Regions from separate parts of the Comamonas kerstersii genome, predicted to be linked through region 2. Evidence: riboswitches for the same ligand, from Rfam matches in the RefSeq annotation. Region 2 holds a riboswitch; the other holds the start of a gene.
The links. Region 2 has a riboswitch for S-adenosylhomocysteine ahead of metH (methionine synthase). Riboswitches for the same ligand answer to the same signal wherever they lie in the genome.

Region 1: another riboswitch for S-adenosylhomocysteine. It lies ahead of ahcY (adenosylhomocysteinase); the one in region 2 lies ahead of metH (methionine synthase).

The regions. Positions count from the first base shown of each region.
Region 1 covers NZ_CP020121.1:1,589,004-1,598,255, reverse strand. The annotation lists gene B5M06_RS07425 (septal ring lytic transglycosylase RlpA family protein) at 101-712, opposite strand; gene metF (methylenetetrahydrofolate reductase [NAD(P)H]) at 797-1,672, opposite strand; gene B5M06_RS07415 (TlyA family RNA methyltransferase) at 1,712-2,884, opposite strand; gene ahcY (adenosylhomocysteinase) at 3,018-4,433, opposite strand; S-adenosyl-L-homocysteine riboswitch at 4,513-4,625, opposite strand; gene dtd (D-aminoacyl-tRNA deacylase) at 4,670-5,128, opposite strand; gene B5M06_RS17650 (EAL domain-containing protein) at 5,434-7,512, shown strand; gene B5M06_RS07395 (acetate/propionate family kinase) at 7,575-8,792, opposite strand; gene B5M06_RS07390 (bifunctional enoyl-CoA hydratase/phosphate acetyltransferase) at 8,813-9,252, opposite strand, start outside.
Region 2 covers NZ_CP020121.1:1,127,607-1,136,858, forward strand. The annotation lists gene metH (methionine synthase) at 1-2,696, opposite strand, end outside; S-adenosyl-L-homocysteine riboswitch at 2,733-2,839, opposite strand; gene B5M06_RS05340 (FAD-binding oxidoreductase) at 2,936-4,345, opposite strand; gene B5M06_RS05345 (EF-hand domain-containing protein) at 4,500-4,847, opposite strand; gene B5M06_RS05350 (cob(I)yrinic acid a,c-diamide adenosyltransferase) at 5,014-5,589, shown strand; gene B5M06_RS05355 (LysR family transcriptional regulator) at 5,739-6,641, shown strand; gene B5M06_RS05360 (D-amino acid dehydrogenase) at 6,638-7,861, opposite strand; gene B5M06_RS05365 (amino acid ABC transporter substrate-binding protein) at 8,133-9,014, shown strand; gene B5M06_RS05370 (aspartate/glutamate racemase family protein) at 9,017-9,252, shown strand, end outside.

The DNA.
Region 1 (9,252 bases), 460 kb from region 2:
AAAAGAGCAGCTAGCGCTTGATACTGCTGGGTTTGCAAATCAAATGATTGTCAAACCCTTGTATCAGCTGCGCTAGCCGCTCTTTTTTTAGATGCTGACTTTAACCCTGCGCCTGCAGCAAGGCAGCGGGGCATTCCTCCTGACCGTCGTCGAGCTTGTAGATCTCCACGGCCTTCACGCCTTTGTCCAGCAGGCCGATTTCTTCGGCGGCCGCCTTGCTCAGATCAATCACGCGGTTTTTGACAAAGGGGCCACGGTCGTTCACACGCACCACCACGGCTTGACCTGTGGCCTTGCTGCGCACGCACAGCTGGGTGCCAAAGGCATAGGTGGGGTGGGCGGCGGTCAGGTCAAACTGGTTAAAGCGCTCGCCATTGGCGGTCTTGCGGCCATGAAAGCCCGGGCCATACCAGGAGGCCATGCCCTGCTGATCGACCTCGGGCCACTGCAGTTCGTACAAATGGTTCTCCACCGCCTTGGCAGGATCGCCCATGCGGTCCCAGCGCATGGCTGGTGGCGCCACCTTGGCCAGTTGTTCGGAGCCATGCAGGCCCGTGCCCTGCACACGAGCAGCTGGGGCAGTGCCTTTGGCGTCGCTGGAGGTCTGCAGCGGTGTACAGGCTGCCAGCGCCATGCTCAGCAGCACGGCGCTCAAGGCTATGCCGCTGCGGCGAGGCAGCGGTGCACACGTTACGGTTTCAGGAAATGACAAGCACCTTGGTTCTGACATGGACTGACCCTTGAAGCAGTGAGCCACAGGCATCACGCAAGGGTCAGCAGGTGCTAAGCCCGGGCCTCAGAGGCCCAGACGATCACACAGCTCCAGGGTGAAAGCGCTCTGGTTCATCGTATAGAAGTGCAAGCCAGGGGCGCCGTTGGCGCGAAGCTGCTCACACAGTCGTGCAACCACATCCAGGCCGAAGGCGCGAATGGAAGCTACATCGTCCCCATAGGCCTGCAGGCGCAGGCGAATCCAGCGGGGAATCTCAGCGCCTGTCGCATCGGAAAAGCGCATGAGTTGAGAAGAATTGGTGATCGGCATGATACCGGGAACGACCGGAACCGACACGCCAAGTGCTTGAATCCCTTCAACAAAACGCAAGTATGCGTCGGCGTTGTAGAAGTATTGCGTGATGGCGCTATTGGCACCGGCCTGGATCTTGGTGGCAAAGGCACGCAGGTCTGCATCGGGCGACTTGGCCTGGGGGTGGGTCTCGGGATAGGCGGCCACCTCGATGTGGAACCAGTCACCAAACTCCTTGCGGATAAAGGCCACCAGATCGCTGGCGTAGTGAAATTCACCGCCCAGACCATAGCCGCTGGGCAGGTCACCACGCAGCGCCATGATGCGCTTGACGCCCATGTCCTTGAGCTGCTGCAGCTCGCTGCGCACCTTCTCGCTGGTCGCACCGATGCAGGAGAAGTGGCAGGCTGCCTGCATGCCTTCGGCCTGAATGTCGCGCACCATGCTGAATGTGCCGGCCTGGGTGGAACCACCCGCGCCATAGGTCACCGAGCAGAACTCGGGCTGACGGGCATACAAGTCCTTGCGCACCTGCACATGCTTGGCCGCGCCTTCCGGCGTCTTGGTGGGGAAAAACTCGAAACTGATAGGGAAAGCTGTTGCCACGTTGCTCACTCCTGGCCTGCCCTCCCGGCAGGCTGTTGGCATCTGGGGGACGCAGGGCGCAGCGCGCGCCCTGCGCGGTCATCAATACTTCTTGACGTTTTTACGCTTGGGGCGTGCAGGCCCGGGCACGTTGTAGCCATCTTCTTCATCGTCGATGATGTCGATGCGCTTGAGCTCACGCAGCACGGTGCGCGAGACGCGCTTGGCTGCAGGCGCAGCAGGCTGCTCTGGCAAAGGCTGGTCCAGATGCTTGATTTCTGCACCCTGCACGGCATGCACAAAGAATTCGTGGTTGCCGTCACCGCCTTCAATGGGCGAATCCAGCCATGCCTTCACTTCCAGGCCCAGCTCCGTCAGGCAGGCGCGGATGCGCTCTTCCACTTCCTTGTACAGGGCGGGGTCGCGCACAATGCCGCCCTTGCCGACCTGGCCCGGCTGCAGTTCAAACTGGGGCTTGACCAGCATCAGCAGGTGGCCGTGTGGCTTGAGCAGGCGCACTACAGCAGGCAGCACCAGCGTCAGCGAGATAAAGGACACATCGCCGGTCACAAAGTCAAACTCGGCCGTAGTGTCCACCTCGGCATATTCCGCCTTACGGCGGCGCTCGGTAGGGATGGTGCCTTCTTCGCGGGCCTTGGCCTTGGCGGCGCGCTCGGCCTTGAAGGCTTCAATCTCAGCGTCCTTGGCGTCGTTGCTGTCGTCGTAGTCTTCGCCGACTTCGCCGCCATTGCGCATCCACGCATAGGGCGCCTGAGGCTGGGTGTCGTTGTCTTCTTCCTCTTCCCAGCGCTCAGAAATCACTTCTTCGCAGGCGTCTTCCAGCGCTTCTGCGGTCATGGAGCGGGCATTCAGTCCCTCCACGCAAATCACCCGCACATCCGCGCGCAGGCTCTCGTGCAGCTGGCCCTGACCAACGTCCACGCCAATCACCTGTGCTGCGCCGTGCTTGAGCATGCAGTCGGTAAAGCCGCCTGTGCTCTGACCCACGTCCAGACAACGCAGACCTTCAATCTTCAAGCCAGTGGCCTTGAGAGCGCCTTCCAGCTTCAAACCACCGCGGGAGATGAATTTGACCTCGGCATCGTCGAGCAGCTTGAGCTCGGCGCCAGCAGGAATGTCGTCACCATTCTTGACAACTTTTTTCCATGGGGCCAGTGGTGTCAGACGCCATTCCACGCCCGAAGCAATCAGGCGCTGTGCCTGAGAACGGGTGGTGGCATAGCCGTTGTCCACCAAAAATACATCTGCGCGCATTGCGTAGTTTCCTTTTATGACTCAAATTGGGCTCTGGCGCTGATCCAGCAAGCGCTGGCAGCTATGAAAAACATCAAGCGCCAGAGCAGGCATGGCGAGGACTTCCTGCGCCTCATCATGCCACCGCCACAGCTTAGTAGCGGTAGGTGTCAGGCTTGTAAGGGCCTTCCTTCTTCACGCCGATGTAGGCGGCCTGGGTGTCGGTCAGCTCGGTCAGCTGTGCGCCCACCTTCTTCAGGTGCAGACGGGCGACCTTTTCGTCCAGGATCTTGGGCAGCACATACACCTTGCCCACTTCGTAGGCGTCAGGGCGTGTGAACAGCTCGATCTGCGCCAGGGTCTGGTTGGCAAAGGAGTTGGACATCACGAACGAGGGGTGGCCGGTGGCGCAGCCCAGGTTCACCAGACGACCCTTGGCCAGCAGGGTGATGCGCTTGCCGTCAGGGAAGATCACGTGATCGACCTGGGGCTTGATCTCTTCCCACTGGTACTGCTCCAGCGAAGCCACGTCGATTTCGTTGTCGAAGTGACCGATGTTGCAGACGATGGCTTCGTTCTTCATGGCGACCATGTGCTCATGGCGGATCACGTCACGGTTGCCGGTGGTGGTCACGAAGATGTCGGCCTTGTCGGCGGCATATTCCATGGTCACGACCTTGTAGCCTTCCATGCAGGCCTGCAGGGCGTTGATGGGGTCGATCTCCGTCACCCACACCTGGGCGCGCAGCGCAGCCAGCGCCTGGGCGCAGCCCTTGCCCACGTCACCGTAGCCAGCGACCACGGCGATCTTGCCGGCGATCATCACGTCGGTGGCACGCTTGATGCCGTCCACCAGCGATTCGCGGCAGCCGTACAGGTTGTCGAACTTGGACTTGGTCACCGAGTCGTTCACGTTGATGGCGCGGAACTTCAGTGTGCCGTTGGCAGACATTTCGTTCAGGCGGTGCACACCAGTGGTGGTTTCTTCGGTCACGCCCATGATCTTGGCGGACTTGCGGCTGTACCAGGTGGGGTCCTGGGCCAGCTTGGCACGGATAGCGGCAAACACAATCTTTTCTTCTTCCGAGCCGGGGTTGTCCAGCACGGAGAGGTCTTTTTCAGCGCGCATGCCCAGGTGCATGAGCATGGTGGCGTCGCCGCCATCGTCCAGGATCATGTTGGGGCCTTCAGCATCGCTGCCTGCGGGGCCGAATTCAAAGATACGGTGGGTGTAATCCCAGTAGTCTTCCAGTGTTTCACCCTTGATGGCGAACACGGGCACACCGGTGGCGGCAATCGCGGCCGCGGCGTGGTCCTGGGTCGAGAAGATATTGCACGAAGCCCAGCGCACTTCTGCGCCCAGTGCGGTCAGTGTCTCGATCAGCACGGCGGTCTGAATCGTCATGTGCAGGGAGCCGGTGATGCGTGCGCCCTTCAAGGGCTGCTGCGCAGCAAACTCTTCACGCACAGCCATCAGGCCAGGCATTTCGGTTTCAGCGATCTTGATTTCTTTACGACCCCAGTCGGCCAGAGAGATGTCCGCAATGGCGCGGTCGAGTGTGTTGCTCATGGTTTCTCCTGTGCGGAAAACAACTTGAAAAAACCACGTTCTGGGGATTTTGGGCTGACAGGCCTCACCGCACAGAAAGCGTGGGTGAGCGTCGTTGCCAAGAAGCGAGCGCCGCCTGAAGCGGCCCTGCTGCCCTTCCGAGCCTCACGCCACCGCTGACTTGGGGTGGACGCTGCAACGCTCCTCGAAAGGAAAGAGGCGCGTATTGTACGCGAGCGTCCGCAGTTCTGCCGCCGTCAGGCAGCAGCGGGGGCAATACGCATGGGAATGGTCACCGGCCCGTCATTGACCAGATGCACCTGCATGTCTGCACCAAATTCGCCGGTCTGCACGGGCCCCGCTGCATAGAGCGCACGTGCCTGCTGCACAAAGTAGTCATACAGGCGCCGGCCTTCATCCGGTCTGGCCGCCTGGGTAAAGCTGGGGCGATTGCCACTGCTGGTGTCGGCTGCCAGCGTGAACTGGCTCACGATGAGCAGACCGCCGCCCACATCCTGCACGCTGCGGTTCATCTTGCCTGCCTCGTCGCTGAAGATGCGCAGCTTCAAGATCTTGGCCAGCAGCTTGTCGGCTTCTTTTTCGCTGTCACCCTGCTCGGCACAGACCAGTGCCAGCAGACCATGCCCGATCGCGCCGGACACCTGCCCGGCAATTTCCACGCGCGCCTGGCATACGCGTTGCAATAACACTTTCATCTTCTTAATCAAAAAATAGAGCATCGACCGCTTGCAGTGCTTCAGTTTTGCACTTCAAGCACTTTGAATTCCAGATTTCTCCTGCGCTGAGCGCTCTCATTTTATGCATGCCATGTACAGAGCAGACGTCCCGGAGCGATCGGGACTTCGACGCTCAAAGCTTGCCCTAACGCAAGGCCTGACTCCAATGCTCGCTCTATCCTGATACATGAACCCCGCCCCTGTCTTCACCCTCTGTGCGTCCCTCCGGCACACGCTGCGCTGGCACGGTCTTGTCACGTACTGACCCGACATTCGGTGCATCCATGACGCCCGCACAACCCCGCCTTCCTCACGAAACACCGCAAGACCTCCTGCACGCCGTGGCGCTGAGCATCGGTGCGCCCATGGCATGCCTGAACTGGCCAGATGGCCGCTGCACCTGGGCCAACGCAGCCTATGCCCAGCTGTTTGACATGCCTGTGCAGGAGCTGCTCGGTCAGGCGCCGCAGCACTATCTTGCCCCCTGCAACTGGAAGCGCTGGAAGTGCGAACTCGAACGCCTGGCCAGTGCCTGCACCCAGGGTGCCAGCCTGCAGACCCTGCTGGTGTATGTCCGGGATCAGTGCATCCCCACCCTGCTCATCGCACAGAAACAGGGCGGGCAGGTCAACGCCATCATCGTGATGCCACAGCACAACCTGTCGCCGCTGGATGCTGCGCAGCTGGTGCAGGACTGGAACACCCGGCTGCAGCGCTATGCCAATGCCACGCGCGAGGCCATCATCTTCTTTCGCAACCGCCAGATCTTTGACGCCAACCCAGCCGCCATAGCCCTGACCGGCTACCCCTTGAGCCAGCTGCTGGACAAGCCCGTGCTGCATCTGCTGCCCCATGTGCTGCGCGCCGACTCTGCACGGCTGATGGAGCAAGGCACGGAACACGCCTACGAAACCCGACTGCTGCACCACAACGGGCAGGAAATGGATGTGGAGATAAACATCAGCCTGCTGCCAGAGGGCGATTCGCAGATCGGCCTGCTGGTGCTGCGCGACATCAGCGAACGCAAGCGGGCAGAAGCAGAAATACATTTTCTGGCCTTTCACGACCCACTCACCCGTCTGCCCAACCGTCAGGGGTTGATGCGCCAGCTGCAACCGGCCATCGCCCATGCCCAGCAGAGCAAATACCCGGCGGCCGTGCTGTATGTGGACCTGGACCACTTCAAGGATGTGAATGACTCCCTGGGCCACGAAGCTGGAGACAAGGTGCTCACCGAGGTGGCGCGCCGCCTGCGCAGCAAGGTACACCCGGATGACATCGTGGCCCGCCTGAGCGGTGACGAATTTGTGGTGGTACTGGCTTCACCGCTGACCGCCTGCCAGCCCGAGTGCATTGCGCGCGAGCTGCGCTTTGTGCTCAACAAGCCCTACACCCTGCCCAGTGAACAGGTGCATCTGCCAGCCTCCATCGGCATCAGCCTCTACCCGGAAGACGGCAACAGCGCCGATGCCCTGCTGCTCAATGCCAGCGCCGCCATGGAAACCGCCAAAAAGATGGGGCACGGCGCACTGCAGTACTACAGCGCACTGCTGGACATGCGCCCCAGCCGCCTGCTCGCGCAGGACCGGCTGCTGCGCGAAGCCGTAGAAAATGACCAGGGCCTGGCGCTGCACTACCAGCCACTGTGGAATTTCCAGACACAGCGGCTCGAAGGCTTTGAAGCCCTGGTGCGCTGGCAACACCCCGAGCGCGGCCTGCTGCCGCCCGGTGAATTCATTGCCTTTGCCGAGTCACGTGGTTTGATCTCTCTGATCGACCGCTGGGTCATGCGCAGCGCCTGCAAACAGATCCGCGCCTGGCGCGATGCAGGGCTGCCGCCCGTGGTGGTATCCGTGAACATGTCGGCCATTGAGTTCAGCCATAGCCATCTGCTGGCCGAAGTCCAGCAGGTGCTGCAGTCCACAGGCGTGGCAGCACAGTGGCTGGAAATTGAGCTGACGGAAACCACGCTGATGAAACAATCCAGCCATGTGCTGGGCACGCTGCAAGCCCTGCAGCAGCTGGGCGTGCGCTTGTCCATTGATGACTTTGGCACGGGCTATTCGTCTCTGGCCTACCTCAAGCGCTACCCGCTGGACAAGCTCAAGATCGACCGCAGCTTTATTCAGGACATCCTGCAGGATCAGGACGATGTCAATCTGGTCACTGCCATCATCCACATGGCCAAAAGCCTGTGTTTGCGTACCGTGGCAGAAGGCGTGGAAACCCGGGAGCAATGGGAGCTGCTGCAGCAGCTGGGCTGTGACCTGGCACAGGGCTACTATCTGGCTCGCCCCATGACTGCCGAAGATGCCACCCGGTGGCAACTGCAGCACCGCCAGCGCCACACATCCTTTGCATGAAAAAACGCTGAAGGCACTTGCTCAGTGCCTCCAGCGTCCTGCGCTTCCGCCGTCAGGCAGCGCTATGCAATCTGGGCAGCTTGCACGGAACGCTGCGCCTGCAGCAAGGCGGCTGCTTCACGGGCGGCCACACGGCCTTCGTCGGTAGGAATCACCCAGATTTCCACAGAGCTATCCGGTGCGTGCACGGCATAGGCTTCCTTGCCTGTGGCTTCCTGGTTGCGCTGTGCATCCAGACGAATGCCCAGCCAACTGAGCCGCTCACACACATGCTCGCGCAGCACCGCATCGTTTTCACCAATGCCGCCGCTGAAGGCCAGCGCATCCAGCCCGCCCAGGCAGGCCACCAGCGCGCCGGTCTCGCGAATCACGCGGTGTGTGAACTGGTCAATCGCACGCTGGGCGTTTTCGCTGCCGTCGGCACGCAGCTTGCGCATGTCAGCAGAAATGCCGGACACCCCCAGCAGACCGCTTTGCTTGTAGAGCAGCTTTTCCATCTGCGCATAGCTCCAGCCCTGCTCCATCAGATACAGCAGCACACCGGCATCGAGCGAGCCGCTGCGCGTGCCCATCATCAGGCCATCGAGCGCAGAGAAGCCCATGGTGGTTGCCACACTGTTGCCCGCCAGCGCCGCGCACAGGCTGGCACCATTGCCCAGGTGCGCCATCACCACGCGGCCACGGCCACGGATGGTGCGCTCCTGCAGCACGGACATGATGTACTGGTAGGACAGGCCATGAAAACCATAGCGGCGCACCCCCTGGTCCTGCAGCGCCTTGGGCAGGGCAAAGGCATAGTCCACCTCAGGCATGGTGGCGTGAAAGGCTGTGTCAAAGCAGGCGATCTGCGGCAACTGCGGAAACGCCGCCCGGAACTGGCGAATGCCTTCCAGGTTGTGCGGCTGGTGCAGCGGCGCCAGTGAATTAAAGGTCGCGAGCTTTTCCAGCACTGCATCAGTCACCAGCACCGATGCCGTGAACACGCCACCACCATGCACCACACGGTGCGCAACGGCCTCGATGTCTGGTGCAGCTTCCAGACGATCGATCAGCGCACGCACTCCCTGCAGCGCTGCTGCAAACGAGGTGCTGCCAGCACTGACATTCAGTGGCTCGGTATGTTTTTTCCCCAGATACGCCCAGCTCATCATGGGTGAGCCCTGAGGCTCCAGCCCCTGGATGTTGCCGGACAGTACAAAGGGCTGCACCTGCCCGTCCTTGAGTGGGTGCAGGGAAAATTTCAGCGAGGAAGACCCCGCATTCACGGCAAGAATGGCCATTGTCAGACTCCCCTTCGGGTTCAACCCAGCTTCCAGGCGTTTTCGGCGCGCTGCTTGCGCTTTTCATGCGCTGCCAGCAGCGCCAGCACGCAGGATGCTACACGGGCGCGTGGACCATCGGCACGGCTGGTCAGCGCAATCGGCACATGGGCTCCCAGCACCAGCCCGGAGCCAGATGCATGCGCCAGATACTCGAGCTGCTTGGCCACCATATTGCCGCTTTCCAGATCCGGCACCATCAGAATATCGGCCTGCCCAGCCACTCCGGAGTCAATGCCCTTGATGCGCACCGCATCCATGGACACGGCGTTGTCAAACGCCAGCGGGCCATCGAGCTCACCGCCCTTGATCTGGCCACGGTCTGCCATCTTGCACAGGGCGGCAGCGTCCAGTGTGGAAGGAATGCTGGGGGTGACGGTTTCCACCGCTGAGAGGATGGCCACCTTGGGCTTTTCCGTGC
Region 2 (9,252 bases):
TCCACATCCATGCCGCGGCGCTGGGCCATATCGGCCAGCTGGTCTTCGCCAATCTGGCCCACGTTGAAGTAGGTCGCTTCGGGGTTGCCGATATAGAAACCGCTCACGCTGGAGGCTGGGTTCATGGCCAGGCTCTCGGTCAGGCTCATGCCGATTTCTTCGGCCTGCAGCACCTTGAACAGGTCGATCTTGGCCGTGTGGTCGGGACAGGCAGGGTAGCCGGGCGCAGGGCGAATGCCCTTGTACTGCTCCTTGATGAGTTCCTCATTGCTGAGGTTCTCATCGGCTGCGTAACCCCACAAGTCCTTGCGCACGCGCTCATGCAGGCATTCTGCAAAAGCTTCGGCCAGGCGGTCGGCCAGGGCTTTGAACATGATGCCGGAGTAGTCGTCCAGCGCGGCTTCAAACTCCTTGTCCTTCTTCTCAGCGCCAATGCCCGCAGTCACGGCAAACATGCCTGCGTAGTCGGCCACGCCCACAGGCGCGACAAAGTCGGAGAGGCAACGGCTGGGGCGCATCACACCGTCTACCGCCTGCTTTTCGGTCTGCTGGCGCATGCCATACCAGGTGCTCAGCACCTGGGTGCGCGACTCGTCGGTGTAGAACACGATGTCATCACCCACACGGTTGGCAGGGAAGAGGCCCATCACACCATTGGCCTGCAGCCAGCGGCCTTCGATGATTTTCTTGAGCATGGCCTGCGCGTCTTCATAGACCTTGCGCGCCTGCTCGCCCACGACTTCGTCCTCAAGGATGGCGGGGAAGGGGCCAGCCAGATCCCAGGTCTGGAAGAAGGGGCCCCAGTCAATGTACTTGGCAATTTCTGCCAGATCAAAGTTCTTGAACACCTTGCGGCCAATGGCACGTGGCACCACGGGTGCGTGTTCGACCACCGCCGCATTGGCACGCGCTTTTTCCAGCGCCCACAGCGGTGTCTTCTTCTTGTTGGCGTGCTGGGTGCGCACCTTGTCGTAGTCGGCCTTCAGCTCTGCCAGATAGGCTTCCTTGCCTTCGCCCAGCAGGCTTTGCGCCACGCTGACCGAGCGCGAGGCATCAGGCACGTAGACCACGGGGCCTTCGTACTTGGGCGCAATCTTCACGGCCGTGTGCACGCGCGAGCAGGTCGCACCACCGATCAGCAGCGGGGTATTGCGGCTGCGGAAGCATTCGTCCTTCTGCATCTCGCCCGCCACATACTGCATTTCTTCGAGGCTGGGGGTAATCAGGCCCGACAAGCCGATGATGTCTGCCCCCACTTCCTTGGCCTTGGCCAGGATTTCATGGCAGGGCACCATCACGCCCATGTTGATGACTTCAAAGTTGTTGCACTGCAGGACCACGGTGACGATGTTCTTGCCAATGTCGTGCACGTCGCCCTTGACGGTGGCCATCACGATCTTGCCTTTGCTGGTCACGTCCATACCAGCCGCTTCCTGCTGGCGCTTTTCTTCTTCAATGTAGGGCACCAGATGCGCTACCGCCTGCTTCATCACGCGGGCGGACTTCACCACCTGGGGCAGGAACATCTTGCCCGCGCCAAACAGATCGCCCACCACGTTCATGCCTGCCATGAGCGGGCCTTCAATCACGTGCAAGGGACGGCCACCCTTGGCCACAATCGCCTGGTAGGCCTCTTCCGTGTCTTCGGCGATGAAGTCGGTAATGCCATGCACCAGCGCGTGGGTCAGGCGCTCTTCCACGGTCTTGGGGTGCTCGGGCGTGCCGCGCCATTCCAGCTTCTTGCTGTCGTCCTTGGCATTGCCCTTGGCCTGATCGGCAATTTCCAGCAGGCGCTCGGCCGCGTCAGGGCGGCGGTTGAGCACCACGTCTTCCACACGCTCACGCAGCACAGGGTCCAGCTCGTCGTACACGCCAATCATGCCGGCGTTCACAATGCCCATATCCATGCCTGCCTTGATAGCGTGGTACAGGAACACGGTGTGGATGGCCTCGCGCACGGGGTCATTGCCACGGAAGGAGAAGGACACGTTGGACACTCCACCGGACACCTTGGCGCCGGGCAGGTTCTGCTTGATCCAGCGCACGGCCTCGATGAAGTCCACGCCGTAGTTGTTGTGCTCTTCAATGCCGGTGGCCACGGCAAAGATGTTGGGGTCGAAGATGATGTCTTCGGGCGCAAAGCCCACTTCGTCCACCAGGATGCGGTAGGCGCGTTCGCAGATTTCAATCTTGCGCGCGAAGGTGTCGGCCTGGCCTTTTTCGTCAAAAGCCATGACCACGGCCGCAGCGCCATAGCGCTTGACGAGTTTGGCGTGCTTCTTGAACTCTTCGACGCCTTCCTTCATGGAGATCGAGTTCACGATGCCCTTGCCCTGCAGGCAACGCAGGCCGGCTTCGATCACTTCCCACTTGGAGGAGTCCACCATCACCGGCACCTTGGCGATATCGGGCTCAGAGGCAATCAGGTTCAGAAAGCGCACCATGGCAGCCTTGCTGTCCAGCATGGCTTCGTCCATGTTCACGTCAATGACCTGCGCGCCGTTTTCCACCTGCTGGCGCGCTACGGCCAGGGCTTCTTCGTACTGCTCATTCAGAATCAGACGCGCAAAGGCCTTGGAGCCTGTGACGTTGGTGCGTTCGCCCACGTTGACGAACAGCGAATCCTCTCCAATGGTCAGGGGCTCCAAGCCCGAAAGGCGCATGGGGGGAATAGCTTGAGGGGCGGCAGCAGACATTGCACTCACCTGTATCTAAAAAACAAAGGGGCCAGGGACAGGTGAGCGCCGTTGCAATGGGGGACGGCTGCACCCGGCGGTGCCAGCCGTTCACCCCAAGCCTGACAGCGAAAGCCTTCGCTGCTGCAGCGCTCCTTGGGGCGAAAAGCGTCAATTTTACGGTGCGTTGCCTGCAGCTGCGCCCTGCTCACACTATGCCTGTACACAGCAAGCACGCAGACAGACCGCCTCGCTTGCGCTCAGAGCGCAAAGATCTTGCCGGGGTTGAGGATGTTTTCTGGGTCCAGCGCCTGCTTGATGGCGCGCATCATGGCAATGGCCCCCTCTCCGCATTCCTCGCGCAGAAAGTCCTGCTTGTGGATGCCAATGCCGTGCTCGCCCGTGCAGGTGCCTTCCATGGCAATCGCACGGCGCACCAGCGCGTGGTTGAGCGCTTCGGCACGCTGGCGCTCGTCGTCGTTGTCGGGGTCGATCAGGTAGCCGAAGTGGAAGTTGCCATCGCCCACGTGGCCGACGAGGAAGAACGGAATGGCGCTGGCCCGCGCTTCTTCCATGGATTCCAGCAAACAGTCCGCCAGACGGCTGATGGGCACGCAGGTGTCGGTAGTGATGCTGCGGCAGCCGGGGCGGCTCTGGATGGCGGCAAAGTAGGCGTTGTGGCGTGCGGTAAACAGGCGTGTGCGCTCTTCGGGGGTGTCGGCCCACTCAAAACCCTGGGCGTCAAATTCCGCCGCAATGTCCTGCACCAGCTCGGCCTGTTCTTTCACGCCATTGGGGCTGCCGTGGAACTCCATCATCAGCGTAGGTGCTTCGCGCAGCGTGAGGTTGCTGTGCTTGTTGACCATGGCAATCGTGCCCGCATCCACCAGCTCCACACGTGCAATCGGCACACCCATCTGGATGGTCTGAATCACCGTGTGCACGGCGTCCGCTACGGTGTTGAAGGAGCAGACCGCAGCACTCACTGCCTCGGGCAAGGGGTACAGGCGCAGCGTGATTTCGGTGAAGATGCCCAGCGTGCCTTCGCTGCCCACCAGCAGGCGGGTCAGGTCATAGCCCGCCGCGCTCTTTTTGGCGCGGTTGCCGGTGCGGATGATCTCACCGCTGGCCGTCACCACTTCCAGCGCCAGCACGTTCTCGCGCATGGTGCCGTAGCGCACGGCGTTCGTGCCGCTGGCGCGTGTGGCAGTCATGCCGCCTATGGAGGCATCAGCACCGGGGTCAATGGGGAAAAACAGGCCCTGATCCTTGATGGCATCGTTCAGGGCTTTGCGCAAAATGCCAGGCTGCACCGTCACGGTCATGTCTTCGGCATTCACGCGAATGATCTGGTTCATGCGCGAGACATCCAGGCTCACACCGCCCTGCACGGCCAGCAGATGGCCTTCCAGCGATGTGCCCGCGCCATAAGGGATGACTGGCACCTTGTGCTGGGCGGCCAGCTTGACGCAGTCCGCCACATCCTGTGTGCTGTGCGCATACACCACGGCCACAGGTGGTGGTGCCTCAATCGAGCCTTCATCGCGGCCATGCTGCTCGCGCACGGCCTGCGCGGTGGAGCACTGTGCGCCAAAGCGCGCCTGCAGGGCATCGACAAAGGCTGGAGGAATGGGACGGGACAGCTGCGTGGGGTGGTGCAATGCGTTCATCTTCTGGCTCTCACAAGGAACGTCAAAGATTAGCACCCCATCCCTCGCATCCCCAGGCGCTGCACCCGTAAAAAGCTGTTGCTGCATTCGCCAAGCACGCAGCATGACGGGCTGCGTTCACGGCGACTGGCTGCAAATGCTGCAAGCGCAGCGCTTACTGATTGCTGCGCGCCCGCGCTGCGCCGAGGAACTCCTGCAGCGAGATTTTTCCATCCCCGTCCTGGTCCCACAGCTCAAACTGCTCCAGCACGGCGGGCAGGGCTTTCGCTTCTTCGCGGCTCAGAAAACCGTCGCCATCGACATCAACGCGCTGAAAAGTATTTTGCGCATTTTGCTGCGCATCATCCTGGCGGGGTACGCTGCGGCCCGTTTCTGCAGGGCCCAGAACCGCACCAGGTGCGGGCTGTGCCATCAGGGCTGTGGTGCCGCCCAGCGTCAGGCTGGCAAACAGCAGCATGCTGCGAACATCAAAGGCGTGCAATGTGCGGTGTGGATGTGCCATGGTGACTCTCCTTCAAATGCGTGAAACAGGCTTGCATTGCACCTGCTGCGCGTCGGCACGTCCATGCTTTTTGCCAGTTGTTTCCCTGCACAACATCTGCCTGCGCGATGTAACGCAAAATGCCCGTTTTACACGGCCTCGTTGCCGCAGACCACAAGGAGTTTCTATGGGCAACCGTCTGACACAAATCGCCACCCGCACCGGTGATGACGGCACCACCGGCCTGGGTGACAACACCCGCGTTTCCAAGAACAGCGCCCGTCCCCACGCCATGGGTGATGTGGACGAGCTGAACTCGCACATCGGCCTGCTGCTGTGCGAAGCACTGCCAGAAGATGTGCGCGCCGTCCTCGTGGATGTGCAGCACCAGCTGTTCAATCTGGGCGGCGAAATTTCCGTGCCCGGCTACGAAATGCTCAAGGACGACGCCCTGCTGCGCCTGGACGAAGCCCTGGCCCACTACAACGCACAGCTGCCACGTCTGCTGGAATTCATCCTGCCCGCCGGCACCCGCGCTGCCTCGCAGGCCCATATCTGCCGCACCGTGGCACGCCGCGCCGAGCGCAGCGTGGTCGCCCTGCAGGAGTCTGAGCCCATGCGCGCAGCGCCCCGTCAGTATCTGAACCGCCTGTCCGACCTGATGTTCGTGCTGGCACGCGTGCTCAACCGCGTCGATGGCGGCGATGATGTCTACTGGAAGAGCGAACGCCTGGCCAAGATGCAGGACGAAGAGGCCAAGTAAAAAGCAGAGCTTCTTGCGCCTGATTTTTCTTGGTTTTGAGATGATTTCACAGTGAAATCAAGATATAACAAGCGCAAGCAGCTCCTTTTTTAGGTGCATTTCTTGCATGCAGGGAGGCTGCCCGCACCTCCCTGCCGGACCCCCATGCCATGCGCCTCAAACACATTGAAGTCTTTCATGCTGTGATGCAGACCGGCAGCGTCAGTGCCGCCGCACGGCTGCTGCACGTCACACAGCCTGCCGTCAGCCGCACGCTGCAGCATGCAGAACTGCAGCTGGGCTTTCCGCTGTTCGAGCGTGTGCGCGGACGCCTCACGCCCACCAACGAAGCCGCAGCCCTGTTCCCCCATGTCGAAAAGCTCTACGAGCAGCTCGGTGAAGTCCAGCGTCTGGCCGCCGGCCTGCGACACGGCGAAGTGACAGACCGACTGCAGGTGCTGACCGTGTTTGCACTCAGCCGCGAGGTAGTGCCCCACGCCGTCGCAGGGTTTCGCAAGCAGTACCCGAACGTGCATGTCACCGTGCAGGCGCTGCACACGCCACAGGTCGTCTCAGGTCTGCTGCTGCAGGAAGCCGATGTGGGTTTTGTGATCAGTGCGGGCCTGCTGCCTGCGCTGGAGCGCGAACCGCTGGCCGATGTGGACATGCACTGCCTCGTCCCCAAGGGCTTGATCGCACCCTCCAAGGTGCCCAGACATGGCATGCCCATCGAAGCACTGGCCGAACTGCCCGTCGTCGCGCTCGACGTGAAAGACCCGCTGGGCATGCGCATCAACCAGGCCTGCAGCGAACATGGGGTGGGCCTGTCGCCTGTAGTGACGGTGCAGACCTACCATGCGGCGCTGTCCATGGCCGAATACGGCCTGGGCGTCGCCATTGTGGATGGCTGCACAGCCTCCGCCGCCGACAGGCGCAAGGTCCATGTGCTGCCGCTGCTGCCACAGATCACGGTGACCGTCAGCGCACTGCACCTCGCACAGCACCCGCGCTCCGTGCTCGCACGCGCGATGACACAGGAGATGCGCAAGGCACTACGCGAGCTGATCGGCTAGCACGCTGCGTCCAAGGCCTCCAGCAGTCGCTGTGCCGAGCCAAAGGCCAGCGTCAGCCCCAACGCCCCATGGCCCGTCTGCAACCACAGGTTCTGCGGTCCCCCAGGCATGCGGCCTGTGATGGGCAACCCCGTGGGCGTGGCCGGACGCATGCCGGTCCAGGGCTGCAGATCGTCCGGAATATCCAGCTGCGGAAACACCTGGTGCGAGGCCTCACGCAGACGCCCAATCCGGTCCAGATGCAGGGCGCGGTCGGCCCCGACGATTTCCACCATGCCCGCCACGCGCAGACGCTCGCCAATGCGCGCAAACACCACCTTGCGGCTGCTGTCGGTCACGCTCACGCGCGGCAGCTGCTCTGCCGCAGCACCTGCATCCAGTGTGATGCTGTAGCCCTTGAGCGGGTAGACCGGCAGCTTCACGCCCAGTTGGCGAGCGAGCGACACACTCTCCCAGCCCCCGGCCAGCACAAAGTGATCGGCCTGATGTAGACCACACGTGGTCTGCACGCCCGTGATGCGACTGCCCTGCGTCTGGAACTGCTGCACCTCACACCCCAGCAGCACTTGTGCACCACGTTGTCGCAGCAGGGCCAGCAGGGCCTCACACAGCTTGCGGCAGTCAATCGCGCATTCACTGGGCGTATAGACCGCACCGGCAATCTGGGACACATAGTGCTGCAGCGCCGGCTCCAGGCGTGCCACTTCTGCCGCATCGACCATGTGCTGCTGAGGCCCGCCCAGCTGAGCCTGCAGCTGCAGCTGGCGCGCCGCACCATCGAGCCCCACCTGCGTGCTCTGCAGCACCAGCTTGCCGGGTGTGTGAAAGTCGCAGTTCAGCTGCTCGCGCTGCAGGGTCGCTTCGAGCGCAGCGCGGCTTTGCGCAGCCAGCGTCAACAGGCTTTGCGTGGTGGCGCGCGAGGAGGCAGCATTGCAGGCCCCCAGAAACTGCAGCAGCCAGGACCACTGGTGCGGGTCCAGCTGCCAGCGCATGTGCAGCGGTGAGGTTTTGTCGAGCAGCAGCTTGGGCAAACTGGCCCAGATGCCGGGATCAGCGAGAGGCTGCACATAGGCATAGCTCAGCTGCGCGCCATTGCCGCCACTGGCACCCATAGCAGGTGCCTCGGCCCGCTCCACCAGGCTAACTTCATACCCGGCCTGCTGCAGCGCATACCCGCTGGCCAGACCGACGATGCCGGCTCCTATCACACATACATGCATTGGTGTTCTCCATCTGCCGTCACTGTAGAACTGCCAACGCCCCTGACGCATGGCATTTGTTTGCAGGGGTATGCCCGTGGTTTATGGGTAAACCCCATGTACATAAACGGCGCACACCGCACCGCTTTTCAGCAAGCCACGCACCCTACTGGTGAAAACCTAGACAAGGCATAAAAAAATGGCATGGACGGACCTGTGATTGGCATCGCCACAGCCGAAATCTGCTTCCTACACTGGCCTCACCCCATCAGTTCTTTCGAAGGAGATGCACATGCAAGTCCGCACCACGGTTCTCTACGCAGCCCTGTCCCTAGCCTGTCTGGCCAGCGCCCATGCTGACACCTTGGACAAGGTGGCCCAAAGCGGCCAGATCACCTTGGCTTATCGCGAGTCTTCGGTGCCCTTCAGCTATCTGAACCAGAGCAAGCCAGCTGGAATTTCCGTGGACATCAGCAATGCCGTGGTGGAAGCGGTCAAGAAAGCCACGGGCAAAAACGACATCAAGGTCAACTGGCAGGCTGTCACGTCGCAGAACCGCATTCCGCTGCTGACCAATGGCACGATCGACCTCGAATGCGGCTCGACCACCAACAACACCACGCGCGGCAAGGATGTGGATTTCGCCATCAACCACTTCTACACCGGCACCCGCCTGTTGGTGAAGAAGAGCTCCGGCATCAAGAACTACAGCGACCTTAAGGGCAAAACCGTGGCCGTGACCTCGGGCACCACCAACCTGCAGGTCATGCGCAAGGCCAACGCCGAAAACAACTGGGGCATTGACATGGTCCACCCCAAGGACCACGCGGACGCTTTTCTGCTGGTGGAAAGCGACCGTGCCAGTGCATTTGCGATGGATGACATCCTGCTCTATGGCCTGATTGCCAATGCCAAGAATCCCGGCGACTACGAAGTCGTGGGCGATGCCCTACAGGTCGAGCCCTATGCCTGCATGCTGCGCAAGGACGACCCCAAGTTCAAGGCGCTGGTCGATGGCGTGATCAGCGACATGATGAAGAGCGGCCAGTTCACCCAGCTGTACGACAAGTGGTTCGTGCAGCCCATTCCTCCATCCAACATGGCACTGAACCTGCCCATGTCGGAGCAGCTCAAGCAGAACCTGGTGGAGCTGAGCGACAAGCCCGCGTTCTGAGCATGACCAATGTGTTTCGCCGCCCACCGCGTGCAGTGGGCATTCTGGGAGGCATGGGCCCGGCCGCAGGCGCCGATTTTGTGCGCCTGTTTGTCGAGGCCTGTAGCAACTATCTGCGCGCTCATAATCACCCGGTCAATGATCAGGCTTTTCCCGAACACTGGCTGGTGCAGATGCCGGTGCCCGATCGCACCGAGGCACTGCGTACCAGTCCACAGGCGCCGCATGGACCAGCCCC